Regions from separate parts of the Paenibacillus sp. J22TS3 genome, predicted to be linked through region 1. Evidence: predicted binding sites of a transcription regulator. Region 1 holds the regulator's gene; each other region holds the start of a gene.

Region 1 (3,172 bases):
GCTTGAGAATCAAATCTATCTGACGATGGGGGGCGTCATCCGCAAGGGTGAGCGGATGATGAATGAGCTGAAGGATGATGATGACAGCTATGGGTCAGAGAGCTTGCTTACGGACATCAGCGGTCTATTTAAGGACTTGGTGGCCGAGCGGGACAATATCCGCTCATTCATGAAGCTGGACAACGAAGAGACCGTGTATTGGATCGAAGGCAACGGACATTACCGCAGCCGTTCTCTGCAGATTTACGCGGTGCCAGTTGAAGTTAGCCAACAGCTGAAGGAATATTTCTTTGACAAAAAGAAAAGTGTTATTATGACCTCGGCAACGCTGTCCGTGGACAAATCATTCCAGTACATGATTGAACAGCTGGGACTTCAGGAAGCTTCGGATCAGCATCGGCTGCTTACTTCCATGCTTCCTTCCCCGTTTAAATACCGGGAGCAGGCACTGCTTGTCATTCCAAGAGACTTCCCTAGTGTTAAGGGGAGTGTTGGTGATGACTACTTTGTCAGCACATTGGTGAGCTCGCTCGCTGATGCGGCGGTAGCGACACAGGGCCGTATGTTGGTCCTGTTTACCTCGTACCGGATGCTGCGCCAGGTCTACGATCCGTTGAAGGAGGCGCTTGGCGCGCAAGGCATTACTGTGATCGGACAAGGCGTGGACAGCGGCAATCGCACCAAGCTAACCCGCAGATTCCAAGGTCAGCAGGCCTCCGTACTGCTGGGAACAAGCAGCTTCTGGGAAGGGGTGGATATCCCGGGAGATGCGCTGACAAGCCTGGCGATCGTCCGGCTGCCCTTCCAGCCGCCGAATCATCCGCTGGTGGAGGCAAAGAGTGAGCGGCTTCAGCGGCAGAAGAAGAATCCGTTCATGAAGCTGTCCGTTCCGCAGGCGGTGATCCGGTTCAAGCAGGGCTTCGGACGGCTGGTCCGCTCCTCACAGGACCGCGGAATTGTGATTGTTTATGATACGCGGATTCTTGAGTCCTACTATGGGAAGTACTTCCTGTATTCTTTGCCGGGGCCAAAGATGGAGCATATGCCCACACAGCAAATGGTGTCCCGAATATCAGAATGGCTAGGCACCGGCGATTGACCGGACTCATTAGATTTAGGGGGAAATAGAGATGAAATCGGAGAAAATATCGGACGCGGTTGTGCGCAGATTGCCTGTATATCTGCGCTTTCTGAATGAGCTTAGCCTGCGGGAGGTTGCGACCGTTTCTTCACAGGAGCTTGGACAAAAGCTGGATCTGAATCCGGCACAAATCCGCAAGGATTTGGCATATTTCGGTGACTTTGGCCGTAAGGGAATCGGCTATGATGTTTCATATCTGATTGAGAAGATCCGCCAAATCCTGAATTTGGATCAGCAGATTAACGTGGCCCTTGTTGGGGCAGGTAATCTGGGCCAAGCCTTGTCGAACTACAATACGTATTTGAAAGATAACATGAAGATTGTGGCCCTCTTTGATGCTTCCGAGCACAAGATTGGCCAAAAAATCAACTCATTGACAGTGCAGCCGATTGAGGAATTGGGAGAGACGGTCAAGAGGCTGAATATCCGGATTGGGATTATTACAGTACCCGATATTGAGGCGCAGCGGGTTGCTGATCAGCTGATCAGCGCCGGAATAGAAGCCATACTTAACTTCGCCCCGACTATTCTGAAGGTGCCTGCCGGGGTACGTCTGCATGCGGCGGATTTCACTACCGATCTGCTCAGCTTGGCTTATTATTTGGAGGATGGAAAGGAAGACGAGTGGAATGAGTCGTAAATGGTTGATCAAGAACGGAACCTTTGTGGTATTGGAGCCGGGGCAATCCGTGATCAAGGGATATATGCTGATCGAGGATGATGTAATTAAATATGTTGGAGAGAGTTGCCCGGAAGGTGAAGAGGAGACAGAAGCTTTTGACGGAAGCGGCCTGCTTTTTTCTCCAGGATTGATCAACACCCATGGCCATGCGGCAATGTCCCTGCTGAGGGGTTATGGTGATGATATGGAACTCCAAACGTGGCTTCAAGAGAAGATGTGGCCTATGGAGGCCAAGTTTACATCTAACGATGTATACTGGGGAACATCCCTGTCTGTATTGGAGATGCTCAAAGGCGGAACCACGACCTTCCTGGACATGTACGACCACATGGACCAGGTGGCCAAGGTGGTGCAGGAATCCGGAATGCGCGCGGTGCTCATGCGCGGAGCTATAGGGCTGTGTCCAGAAGACGTGCAGCAGATGAAGCTGGAGGAGGCGGTACAGTTCGCCAAAGACTGGCATGGACAGGCCGATGGCAGAATCACTACCATGATGTCGCCGCACTCCCCTTACACATGTCCTCCGGCATTTATTGAGAAGTTTGTCCAGGCGGCACATGATCTGGACCTGCCGCTGCATACGCATATGTCGGAGACGGCTGCGGAAGTTCAGCAGAACATCAACGATTATGGGACACGTCCTGCCATCCATTTGGAGAAACTTGGATTTTTCTCCCGTCCATCCATTGTAGCCCATGGCGTTCATCTTACCGACGAAGAGATTGAAATCCTGGCCAGAAACAAGGTGGCCGTCTCCCATAACCCGGGAAGCAATCTTAAGCTGGCAAGCGGTGTAGCGCGTGTAATGGATCTTCAGAAGGCTGGTGTGGTCGTTTCTTTGGGTACCGATGGAGCAGCCAGCAATAATAACTTGGATATGTTTGAAGAGGTGAGGCTCGCCGCGTTGATTCATAAAGGCGTATCAGGTGATCCGACTGCGGTGCCTGCGGATGAGGCGCTCAAGATGGGCACCATTTATGGCGCACAGTCCGTCTATCTTCAGAACACTGGCCGTCTTGCCGCTGGCATGAAAGCAGATTTCATTGCTTTGGATACAGATCAAGCGCATTTTGTTCCATATACAGATTTCATTTCCCACATGGTCTACTCTGCAGGGCCGAAGGATGTTAAGCACGTGTGGGTGAACGGGGCGCAAGTCGTGAAGAATGGAAGCTGCATCACAATGGATGAAGAGCGGATTCGCCGGGAAGCTCAAGCATGTTTTGAAGGACTGCTCTCCCGTTAAGCGGAGACTTCTGGCCAGAAAGGAAGTGAAGGCTTGAAGAAAAAGACGAAATGGATTCTGCTCTCCATTCTCATTGTGCTTGTAGTTCTGTTCGGGATACAGC
Region 2 (3,172 bases), on a different contig from region 1:
TGGCTCCGAACAGAACCCAGCTCCGGCGAACAAGGTATCCTCACGGTGTGATGCCGGTGAGTCCTCTTCCGAGATCACCGCTGCAATTCCACCCTGGGCATATCTCGTATTGCTCTCCATTAGTCCCTTTTTCGTAATCACAACAACCTGGCGGTCCGCACTTGCCTTAATCGCCGTGAACAGTCCAGCGATTCCTGTTCCAATCACAAGTACATCGGTTTGTTGTGAAGGGAGCTCTCCCAGATCAAAATCCACTAAATATTTCGGTATCATGTCATTCACCTGTCTTAAGGGCAAGAGAGTAGCGCATGCTACTTAACTTGTAACATGCGCTCTAAGGATGCTCTGGCTTTGTCTGCAACAGCCGGTGGTACATAAATCTGCGGCTGCATCGTCTCCAGACATTTCACCAATTTCTTCAAATTATTCACTTTCATATTTGGGCATACCAAGAATTTCGTTGCGAAATAGAACTCTTTATCCGGACTGTCCAGTCTGAGCTGATACCCTGTGCCATCTTCCGTTCCCACAATAAATTGTTTGCAGTCAGACTGTTTGCAGTAGTCTAAAATCGCTGTAGTGCTTCCAACAAAGTCGCCCATCTCAACCACTTCGGGGCGGCATTCCGGATGAACCACAAACTGGGCTTCCGGATATTTCGCCTTCATCTCAACGACGTCCTTCACGGTAAGCATATCATGGGTGTTGCAATAACCTTCCCAGATAATCATCTTTTTGTCTGTGTGCTGCTGCACATAGTGCCCCAGGTTCTTGTCCGGCACCCAGATGATTTCATCGGCATCAACAGAGTTTATTACCTTGACTGCATTAGAAGAAGTACAGCAAATGTCAGTCTCTGCTTTAATCTCCGCAGACGAGTTAATATAAGTGACGACCTTGGCATTTGGATGCTGGGCCTTGACTTTTCTAAGACCGTCCACATTGACCATATCCGCCATCGGGCAGCCAGCGCGCTCGTCAGGAATTAGAACCGTCTTGTTCGGAGCCAGGATTTTAGCACTTTCCCCCATGAAATGAACGCCGCAGAACACAATAACCTCCGCATCCGTCTGTGCGGCTTTCTGTGCAAGCAAAAAAGAGTCTCCGCGGAAATCGGCGACCTCCTGAATCTCATCTCTCTGATAGTAATGAGCCAAAATAATGGCGTTTCTCTCTTTCTTCAATTGAACCAGCCGTTCGCGCAGCTCACGGTTCTGCTCCGCTTTGCGTTCCAAAGCTAATGCCTCCACCAGACATCCTCCCTTGTATCTACAGCAATACGAATTTTTAGAATCATAGTTATAAAGGTGAACCGATGCACGCATTTTGCTAATTTCAAGACTTATAACTATTGTCTGATCCCCTGTCAAAAACTTTGTGCATTGTTTAACAATTAATTTACACAACGTTAGTTCTGCTGTCAATCAGCCGCAATCGTCAAAAAAACCGGAAAACACTAAGTGTTTTCCGGTTTGCTTCCTAGAATGCTGTTTGTAGACAGATGTCAGCTTTACGGTAGTTGCAAATTATACAGTAGGGTTGCCACCCGTGTTCCCGTTGCCGTCTTCGTCCTTAGACTGCGGACTAGCAGGGGCATCGGGTGCATCTTTGACCGTTCCCTGTGGAGTATCGACAGGATGGTCTCCACGGATGTCGTTCGCTGAACTTCCCGGCACATCGTTAGGAATGTCCCCACCCGGTACTGGCGGCTGGGCCTCCTCATCTCTGGCCTGAATGCGAACATTGACATCACCGATCGTATCTACAATCGGAGAGCCCGATTCCGAGGAACCGCTGTCTTCCCCATCTGCATCCGGTGTAAGCTTGCCTGTCTCGATCAATTGCTTGATCTGATCCAGTTCAAGAGTTTCCACCTCAAGAAGGGTTTCGGCAATTAGATGAACCTCTTTGGAATATTTCATCAGGAGCTGTTTACAACGTTCATAACTTTCATTGATGAAACGCTGCATTTCCTGATCGATCTCATAAGCAATCGCATCACTGTAGTTCTGTTCATGCCCGATATCACGGCCCAGGAATACCTGGCCTTGAGAAGTCCCGAACTGCATAGGACCCAGCTTCTCACTCATACCGTACTCCACAATCATACTGCGCACGATACTGGTCGCCTGCTGGAAGTCGCTGTATGCCCCGGTTCCAATTTCACCAATGAACAGTTCTTCGGATACACGGCCGCCAAGGAGGCCTGTAACTTTATCAAGAAGCTCTTGCTTTGTTACCAGCATACGGTCTTCCTTCGGCATCATGATTACATATCCGCCGGCACGACCGCGTGGAATGATCGTTACCTTATGGACCATATCCGCGTGTTCGAGGAAATAACCGACGATCGTATGACCAGCTTCGTGGAAAGCCACAATCCGCTTCTCGCGTTCGCTGATCACCCGGCTGCGCTTCTCTGTTCCGACAATAACGCGGTCAATCGCTTCATCCACTTCACGCATGGAGATATCCTTGCGATTACGGCGGGCTGCAAGCAGTGCCGCTTCGTTCAGCAGGTTCTCCAGATCTGCACCGGTGAACCCGGTGGTACGTTTCGCAATAACATCCAGACGGACATCTTTGGTCAGTGGTTTGTTGCGTGCATGTACTTTAAGTACAGCTTCACGGCCCTTCACATCCGGACGGTCCACTGTAATCTGACGGTCGAAACGGCCCGGACGAAGGAGCGCCGGGTCAAGAATATCCGCACGGTTCGTTGCAGCCACGATAATAATGCCTTCGTTGCCACCGAAACCATCCATCTCTACGAGCAATTGGTTGAGCGTCTGCTCACGCTCGTCATGTCCGCCGCCGAGTCCGGCGCCGCGCTGACGTCCCACTGCATCAATCTCGTCAATAAAGATGATACATGGTGCATTCTTCTTCGCGTTCTCGAACAAATCACGTACACGGGATGCACCGACACCGACAAACATCTCCACGAAGTCAGAACCGGAGATGCTGAAGAACGGAACACCCGCTTCACCTGCTACCGCACGGGCAAGCAGGGTCTTACCTGTACCTGGAGGACCCACAAGGAGAACCCCTTTAGGAATGCGGGCACCCACAGCTGCGAATTTGCGCGGATCCTTGAGGAACTCAACCACTTCCACAAGCTCCTGCTTCTCTTCGTCGGCGCCAGCTACGTCTTCGAAAGTAACCTTCTTCT
Region 3 (3,172 bases), on a different contig from region 1:
CTTTGTGGGAAGTGGATTGCAGAGATTCTGTTACAGAAGCTCGGCCGCGGTTAACTTCAATACCGCAGTTCGCAACCACGGAATTTCCTTGAACGCCGCCAGTCCATATCAAAGTGGAAGTATCGATGGAACGTCCATCCTTCAGGATAACGGAAGTTGGCTTCATTTCAGTGATCGGCACTCCGGTCACAAATTCAACGCCACGCTTCTCCAGACTGGTTGTAGCACGCTCAACCAGCTCTGGCGGGAATCCAGCCAGAATCGATGGACCTGCTTCCACACAGTAGAGGGAGATCTCGTTGAAGTCGATGCCTTTTTGACGGCACATTTCCGGAAGCTCATCCGCAAATTCACCAACAAGCTCAACGCCGGTAAGTCCGCCGCCGCCGATAACAAACGTAGCATCCGCCTTGTTCTTGGACTGCTTGTAGGCGTTCAATCTCTCTTCAACATGAGCACGGATGCGGTTGGCATCGTCTACGGATTTCAGCGTGAAGCTGTATTCCTGAAGACCCGGGATACCGAAGAAAGCTGTTTCACTTCCCAGGGCAATAACCAGGGCATCATATCTTAACGTGTTTCCATTGCCGAGCACAACCTGCTTATCGTCCGGCTTAATAGTCTGAACTGTATCAATCACCAAGTTCACGTTCTTGCCTTTCAGCAGTTTATCAAGTGGAAGCGCAACGGCCTTCTCGTGAAGGTTCCCGGCAGCAAGGCGGTGAAGTTCGGTAATAATCTGGTGGGTAGGGTAACGGTTAACAACGGTAATATTGGCCTCATTCGCATTCAGGTACTTACGTGCAGTCAATGCGCTCAGCAATCCGCCGTAGCCGCCGCCCAGAATCAAAATTTGCTTCGACATATCCATCCTCCGTTCTGAATTGTGTTTATTCTGAAATTAACGTTGTCCTTTTTGACGCTCACTCAGCGTATCCAAGAAAGCTTGAGTGAAACGCAGCGATTTCTGTACGTTCGGATCTTTCAGGATTTTGAGCAGGCCAAATACACCGATAGTCGAATTATCGGCTTGTGCACGGTCATTTGCTTCAATCGCTGCAGCAGCGACACCTTTAACCTTGCTTACTACCGGAGTGGCAAACTCGGAGAATCCATGTTTAAGATCGTTCACGAATACTGGATCCTTAGCGATGCTTTGAGCGAAATCATAAGCTGTTGTCAGGGCGCCCATCATCTCAGTGAGCTTTGGCAGCTGGTCTACCAGCACCAGAAGGGATTGCTGAACCTCCGGCTTCATAAGCTGATCGAGCAGCTCTTTACCAGCTTCAGAAGGTACCGCTTGAGAAGCAACTGCCTCTTCAGCAGCTGATGTCTCTTGTTGATTAGAAGTTTGTGACATTTGGAACTTCCTCCTTTACGTTGAATTATACAGCGCAAACTAGGGTCTGGATCAGATCCACACACTAGGTTCAACTGTATAGCAGTCCGTTATTTAATAAATACCTGAAATAACTTTCCTATAACACCAGACCGCTTCATTAGGCTGGGCAATAGATAAGCAATCCTGTCTTAACGTTCTTGTAGAAGCTTCAAACAGGCCGAAACGGAACTCTATACTCTTATATTACACCTTTTATCCAAGAACTGAAAAAGAAATTTTAAAAATAGGTGAAAATTTGCACATCATGCTACAATTTGTTCATAATAATCAAAGATTTATGTGATAAATCGGGCTTGATTCACAGCAATCGCCTTTGAGCGACATTTTAGGGAAAGGAGACACAAATACGATGAAACAAGAGATTATTCTCCGTTTTCTTTTGGCACTTGTCCTGTTCACCCTGGTTCCTTTTCTCCAGGAGTACCGGTGGATTGGAACCCTGTTCACTGTCGCGGGCATCTACTTGGTGGCTACAGGCGCCTCCAGGCTAATTCAAAAACGTCCTAAGAAATAACCGGAATCCTGACCCTAAAGTTCTTTAAGCTCTAGGTTCCCCTGTTCCTCAAAACCTATGCGTCTTTGGCAACCTTTATTCGAAGTGGAACAACAATAAACGACCTGCTCGGGCAGAGCAGGCCGCAACAACCATGGACGGTAGCCGCCCTAGGCTCGGAATTAATTGTGACTGTATGCTTCTTCCAGCGTATCCACGAAGATTCCTGTGTAAGCAATGGTCTCTGCCAGCTTCTGCATTTGGTTCTTCGCAACCACGGAAGATGGGTTGACCATCATGATTTTCTTAAATCCGTTGGACATATACAGCTTGAAGCAGCCCTCCAGGACAGGTAGCATGTCCTGTTTGGATACGGCCAGGTTCGTTGAGTCAATAATCAGTGTGTATTCTGCCGGATTAATCGAGTTAATGTGCTCATTGTATTCTTTTAGAAAAGCCTCAGCCTCATCCGGTTTCATAAATCCACTTACAGTAATTGCCAACGCCTTTTCCGCCTGCTTCTTCTCAAATACAAACATCCTATGGTCCCTCCAAATGGTTAATATTTCTCTCAATACCTATATCGTTATAATTGATATAAAAGTGAAGACATCGTATAGCCAATTCCTACAGAACACAGAACTACCTTATCTCCTGCGGAGACCCGGCCTGTTCTGAGCGCATCTTCAAGGGCAAAGACAGGGCTGGTAACTCCCGTGTATCCGTAACGGTCACCCACAAAGGTGTACTTGTCCAACTCGATATGCATCTTCTCCAGCGTCTCCTCAATCTCCGGCCGTGAGAATTGGGAGAAGATCCAGTGATCGACATCCGTGGCCAGCATTCCGTTACGCCCCAGGAGCAGAGTGATCAGATTCTTCCACTCGTCCGAAAAGTAACTCACATCATGTGGATCGAACCGCAGCCGCTTGTCTGCTTCCGCCACCCCGTCACGAAACATCGCCGACATACCAGCCGCCGGGAACATTACGGTATTCCCAAGCTTGGAATCCGTCTTGTAATTGGCATCAATAAATCCGCCTGGAAGCTCCGTCTTCTCCAAAATCACGGCCGCTGCCCCATCCGAAAAGTTAGGGTAGACGATCGTATCATCCTTCCGGGCGATGTTGCTGACATGAACACTACCAATAATTAGCGCGCGCTTAATATACCGGTTCCCGATCAAATGATGCCGGACTTGATCCATCGCGGTCAGCATCCCGATACAGTTCGTATTCAAATCGTATACGATATGTGCGTTCACCGCGCCGATCTCA
Region 4 (3,172 bases), 100 kb from region 1:
ATCCCGTATGTACAGCCTCAATTAACTCAGCTTTGGATTGGTAATCAAAACTCGCCATAATTTCACCATCCATTTTTTTACTATTATCGTAACACAAAGGGCTGCAAAAGCTAAGGAGGACAATAGGCTGATTTCTTACAAATCTATGATAATCTTGCGTTTTGTATCTTCGCCTGGGCATCATCTCCAAAGCGTCGGGCGAGTTCATCGGAGATTGAAGTTCTTAATGCAGTGGCGCTGGAGCGCAACCTTCCCTCTATAAAGGTGATCCAAAAATGCGGGTTCAGCTTTAACAGTCTGGTAGAATTGGACGGTGAGAGCTACCAATGGTATACACTCCGCAGGGCGGATTGGATGAATAGAGGCGAATGTAATACTGCCTTAGTCTAACTGGGCTAACACAAAAATCCGGTGCCGATTCAAATAGAATCGCAGCACCGGATTATTTGTGCGCCCAGCTCTTAGGACAGAGCCAGCATGGTCTTCATATCTTCCTCAGCAGTTGTGATCAGCTTCAAGCCAAACATATCCACGAGCACATCTAGTACGCCTTGAGAAATGAACTCAGGCGGTTTCGGTCCAATGCGGATGTCCTGGATACCGAGGCTGAAAAGACCCAACAGAATGGCCACAGCCTTCTGTTCGAACCAGGACAGCACGATGCTAACCGGCAGTTCATTCACGCTGCAGCCGAAAGCATCGGCCAAGGCAAGGGCTATCTTCACAGTTGAACCTGAGTTATTGCACTGCCCAAGATCGATATAACGTGGAATACCAGTATTCCCAACAGTTCCATAATCGACATCGTTAAAACGGAATTTACCACAGGAAGTCGTCAAGATCACAGTGTCATTTGGCAGCGAAGTTGCCAGCTCTCTGTAATATTCCCCACCCTTACCTGGTGCATCACAGCCTGCGATGACGAAGAACCGGCGGATATGTCCGTCTTTGACCGCCTGGATGATCTCAGGCGCAAGCCCGATCACCGTCTCGTGATGATAACCCGTAGTAAGAACCTGCTCGGAAACCACATCTGCCGCAGGCAGGGCAAGCGCCCGCTCGATCAACGGGGAGAAGTCGTCATTAGCAATTTTCTGAACTCCTTCCAGCCCTGCGACTTCATACGAGAAGAAGCGGTCAGCATAGGTGCCTTTAATTGGCATCACACAGTTCGTAGTGGCTAGTATCGCTCCTGGGAACTGCTCAAACAGCCTGCGCTGGTCGTACCACGCTTTACCGATATTGCCTTTTAGATGTGCATATTTCTTAAGTGCGGGATAGCCGTGAGCGGGCAGCATTTCCGAGTGGGTATAGATGTTAATACCCTTTCCTTCGGTCTGCTTCAGAAGCTCCTCCAGCGCATACAAATTATGTCCGGTCACTACGATGCATTTGCCCTCAATCTTATTCTGGCTGACAGTAATCGGCTGTGGAATACCGAATCGCTCGGTATGCGCGCGGTCAAGCACATCCATAATCCGCACTGCGGCATTTCCCACCTTCATAGCCATTTCCAGGTGCTCTTGCGTGTTGAAGTTGGAGTTAGTTAACGTCATATACAAGGCCTCGTGAGTAATCCGGTCGACTTCCGGATCGCTGTACCCGAGCTGCCGAGCATGCGTCGCGTAGGCCGCAATTCCTTTTAAAGCAAAAATGATCGTGTCCTGCAAGCTTGCAATCGTCTCATTCTTGCCACATACGCCGACTACAGTGCAGCCGCCATCTGGTGTCTGCTCACACTGATAACAAAACATATCAATATCCCCCCATTTCAGATAATTGCTTCATGTTGAGTTCAGCGTAACAGAGCCTCAGACCTCAAGTTGTGACATTTAGCACACAGGAAAAGAACATTATTTGGAGACAAATTCCCAAGGCTTTGTGTTGATTCCAGTCAAGGAATTGATTGGTATACTACTCACTTTTTGTTCATTTCTTTTAATTGCTCCTGTGCTTCTAATCTCGTTTCGTTATATTTATCGCCTTCTGTCAGCTTAATTACTTCTTGCAGCAGCTTTATTTTTTTAGATTTATTACTAGCTCCAATTGCTCCTCCAGCATAAAAGAATAAGTTAGGATAGTTAACCTTCTTATTTTCAAAAGCCGCTATTATAAGCATATTAAGACACCTTTCTCTAGAATTTTTAATATCCTGTTCAATTACATAATCTCTGGGAATCGGGTATCCAGCTTTTTCAAACAAAGTCAGATCGTTTGATACATCGGTTTTATTTAAAGAGAAATTTAATGGTGTTTTATAAATAGATATATTTTTATATTGAGAATAATTTTTCAAAACTAGGCTGATGGATTGATCCAACTGCTTCTTTGTTGACTCATGTTCTGATGACAATGTATCAAACACTTTTTTTAACTTCTGAATACCGTCAGCATCTCCAAGATCACTTTTCATATATTCTTCGATGCCCCTCAGATACCTCATATTCACATTCGCATCTCCCAACAATTCCGACAACAAAATTACCGTTTTTAGTACCTGTGCCCGGTAACTGTGTTTGGTATTCGGAAAGTCGGCGATCGTTAAGTCCAAGTATTTTTAGCCAATTTGGTGTTTTTCACATTCATTTGCTCAACCGCTTTTATGTAAGGCACAACATATTCTGCTTCGGCTTTTACTAGCTCTACATTTACTGGTGCTTGCTTGTAGCTCATTTGCTTCGTAAGTTGTACTGTGGATTTCTCAGCATTCCCTGTACTGATATTCGACTTAGCTTCACGATTTGACGTAGAGCACCCCGTTAATACTATTGAACCAACCGCTATGTAAGTCAACAATCTAGACAATTTAGTCATATCAATCTCTCCTACCAAAGAAATAGTTCCTCTAGACCATACTAACACGCGTACACTTAGAATAATATGGGTTTATTTCCTCATCCATCAGAAGAAACCCCTTGTGCCAATTTCAAGGGGCTTCATCGTGCAATTCTATTAATGCTCACTCATTCAAATAAGTAGTCACCCTGTTCTGTATCACCTTGGCCACTTCCTCTGCTGACTTCTGACCGGAGAAGAAAGATCTGGATTCATCACTAACAATCATCATAACTTTAACCTCGGCCCCCTTAGCGTTATCAACCGAATTAATAATCGTTTTGAACTTCGCAAACTCACTGTCCGGCACATTGGCTGTTTTGCCGGTTGGGAGCTT

Evidence for each region. Region 1 encodes Rex, which represses fermentation and respiration genes when NADH is low (regulators of the CRP and FNR family bind a similar motif). Its sites were predicted from a motif close to TTGTGAAATATTTCACAA; they were not measured.
Region 2: nadA (quinolinate synthase NadA) is a predicted target of Rex. The motif match lies at 1,376-1,393, and genes of this name have one in related genera.
Region 3: KJS63_RS11360 (DUF1641 domain-containing protein) is a predicted target of Rex. The motif match lies at 1,628-1,645, and genes of this name have one in related genera.
Region 4: hcp (hydroxylamine reductase) is a predicted target of Rex. The motif match lies at 1,824-1,841, and genes of this name have one in related genera.

What each region holds. Positions count from the first base shown of each region.
Region 1 covers NZ_BOSF01000001.1:370,874-374,045, reverse strand. The annotation lists gene dinG (ATP-dependent DNA helicase DinG) at 1-1,099, shown strand, start outside; gene KJS63_RS01680 (redox-sensing transcriptional repressor Rex) at 1,131-1,781, shown strand; gene KJS63_RS01675 (amidohydrolase) at 1,771-3,069, shown strand; gene KJS63_RS01670 (cell wall elongation regulator TseB-like domain-containing protein) at 3,103-3,172, shown strand, end outside.
Region 2 covers NZ_BOSF01000014.1:15,705-18,876, forward strand. The annotation lists gene nadB (L-aspartate oxidase) at 1-273, opposite strand, end outside; gene nadA (quinolinate synthase NadA) at 312-1,250, opposite strand; gene ftsH (ATP-dependent zinc metalloprotease FtsH) at 1,527-3,172, opposite strand, start outside.
Region 3 covers NZ_BOSF01000003.1:369,440-372,611, forward strand. The annotation lists gene KJS63_RS11355 (NAD(P)/FAD-dependent oxidoreductase) at 1-865, opposite strand, end outside; gene KJS63_RS11360 (DUF1641 domain-containing protein) at 902-1,360, opposite strand; gene KJS63_RS11365 (hypothetical protein) at 1,752-1,916, shown strand; gene KJS63_RS11370 (hypothetical protein) at 2,078-2,434, opposite strand; gene KJS63_RS11375 (ketoacyl-ACP synthase III) at 2,482-3,172, opposite strand, start outside.
Region 4 covers NZ_BOSF01000001.1:268,322-271,493, forward strand. The annotation lists gene KJS63_RS01225 (ClbS/DfsB family four-helix bundle protein) at 1-58, opposite strand, end outside; gene hcp (hydroxylamine reductase) at 462-1,754, opposite strand; gene KJS63_RS01235 (hypothetical protein) at 1,919-2,413, opposite strand; gene KJS63_RS01240 (hypothetical protein) at 2,542-2,814, opposite strand; gene KJS63_RS01245 (ABC transporter substrate-binding protein) at 2,960-3,172, opposite strand, start outside.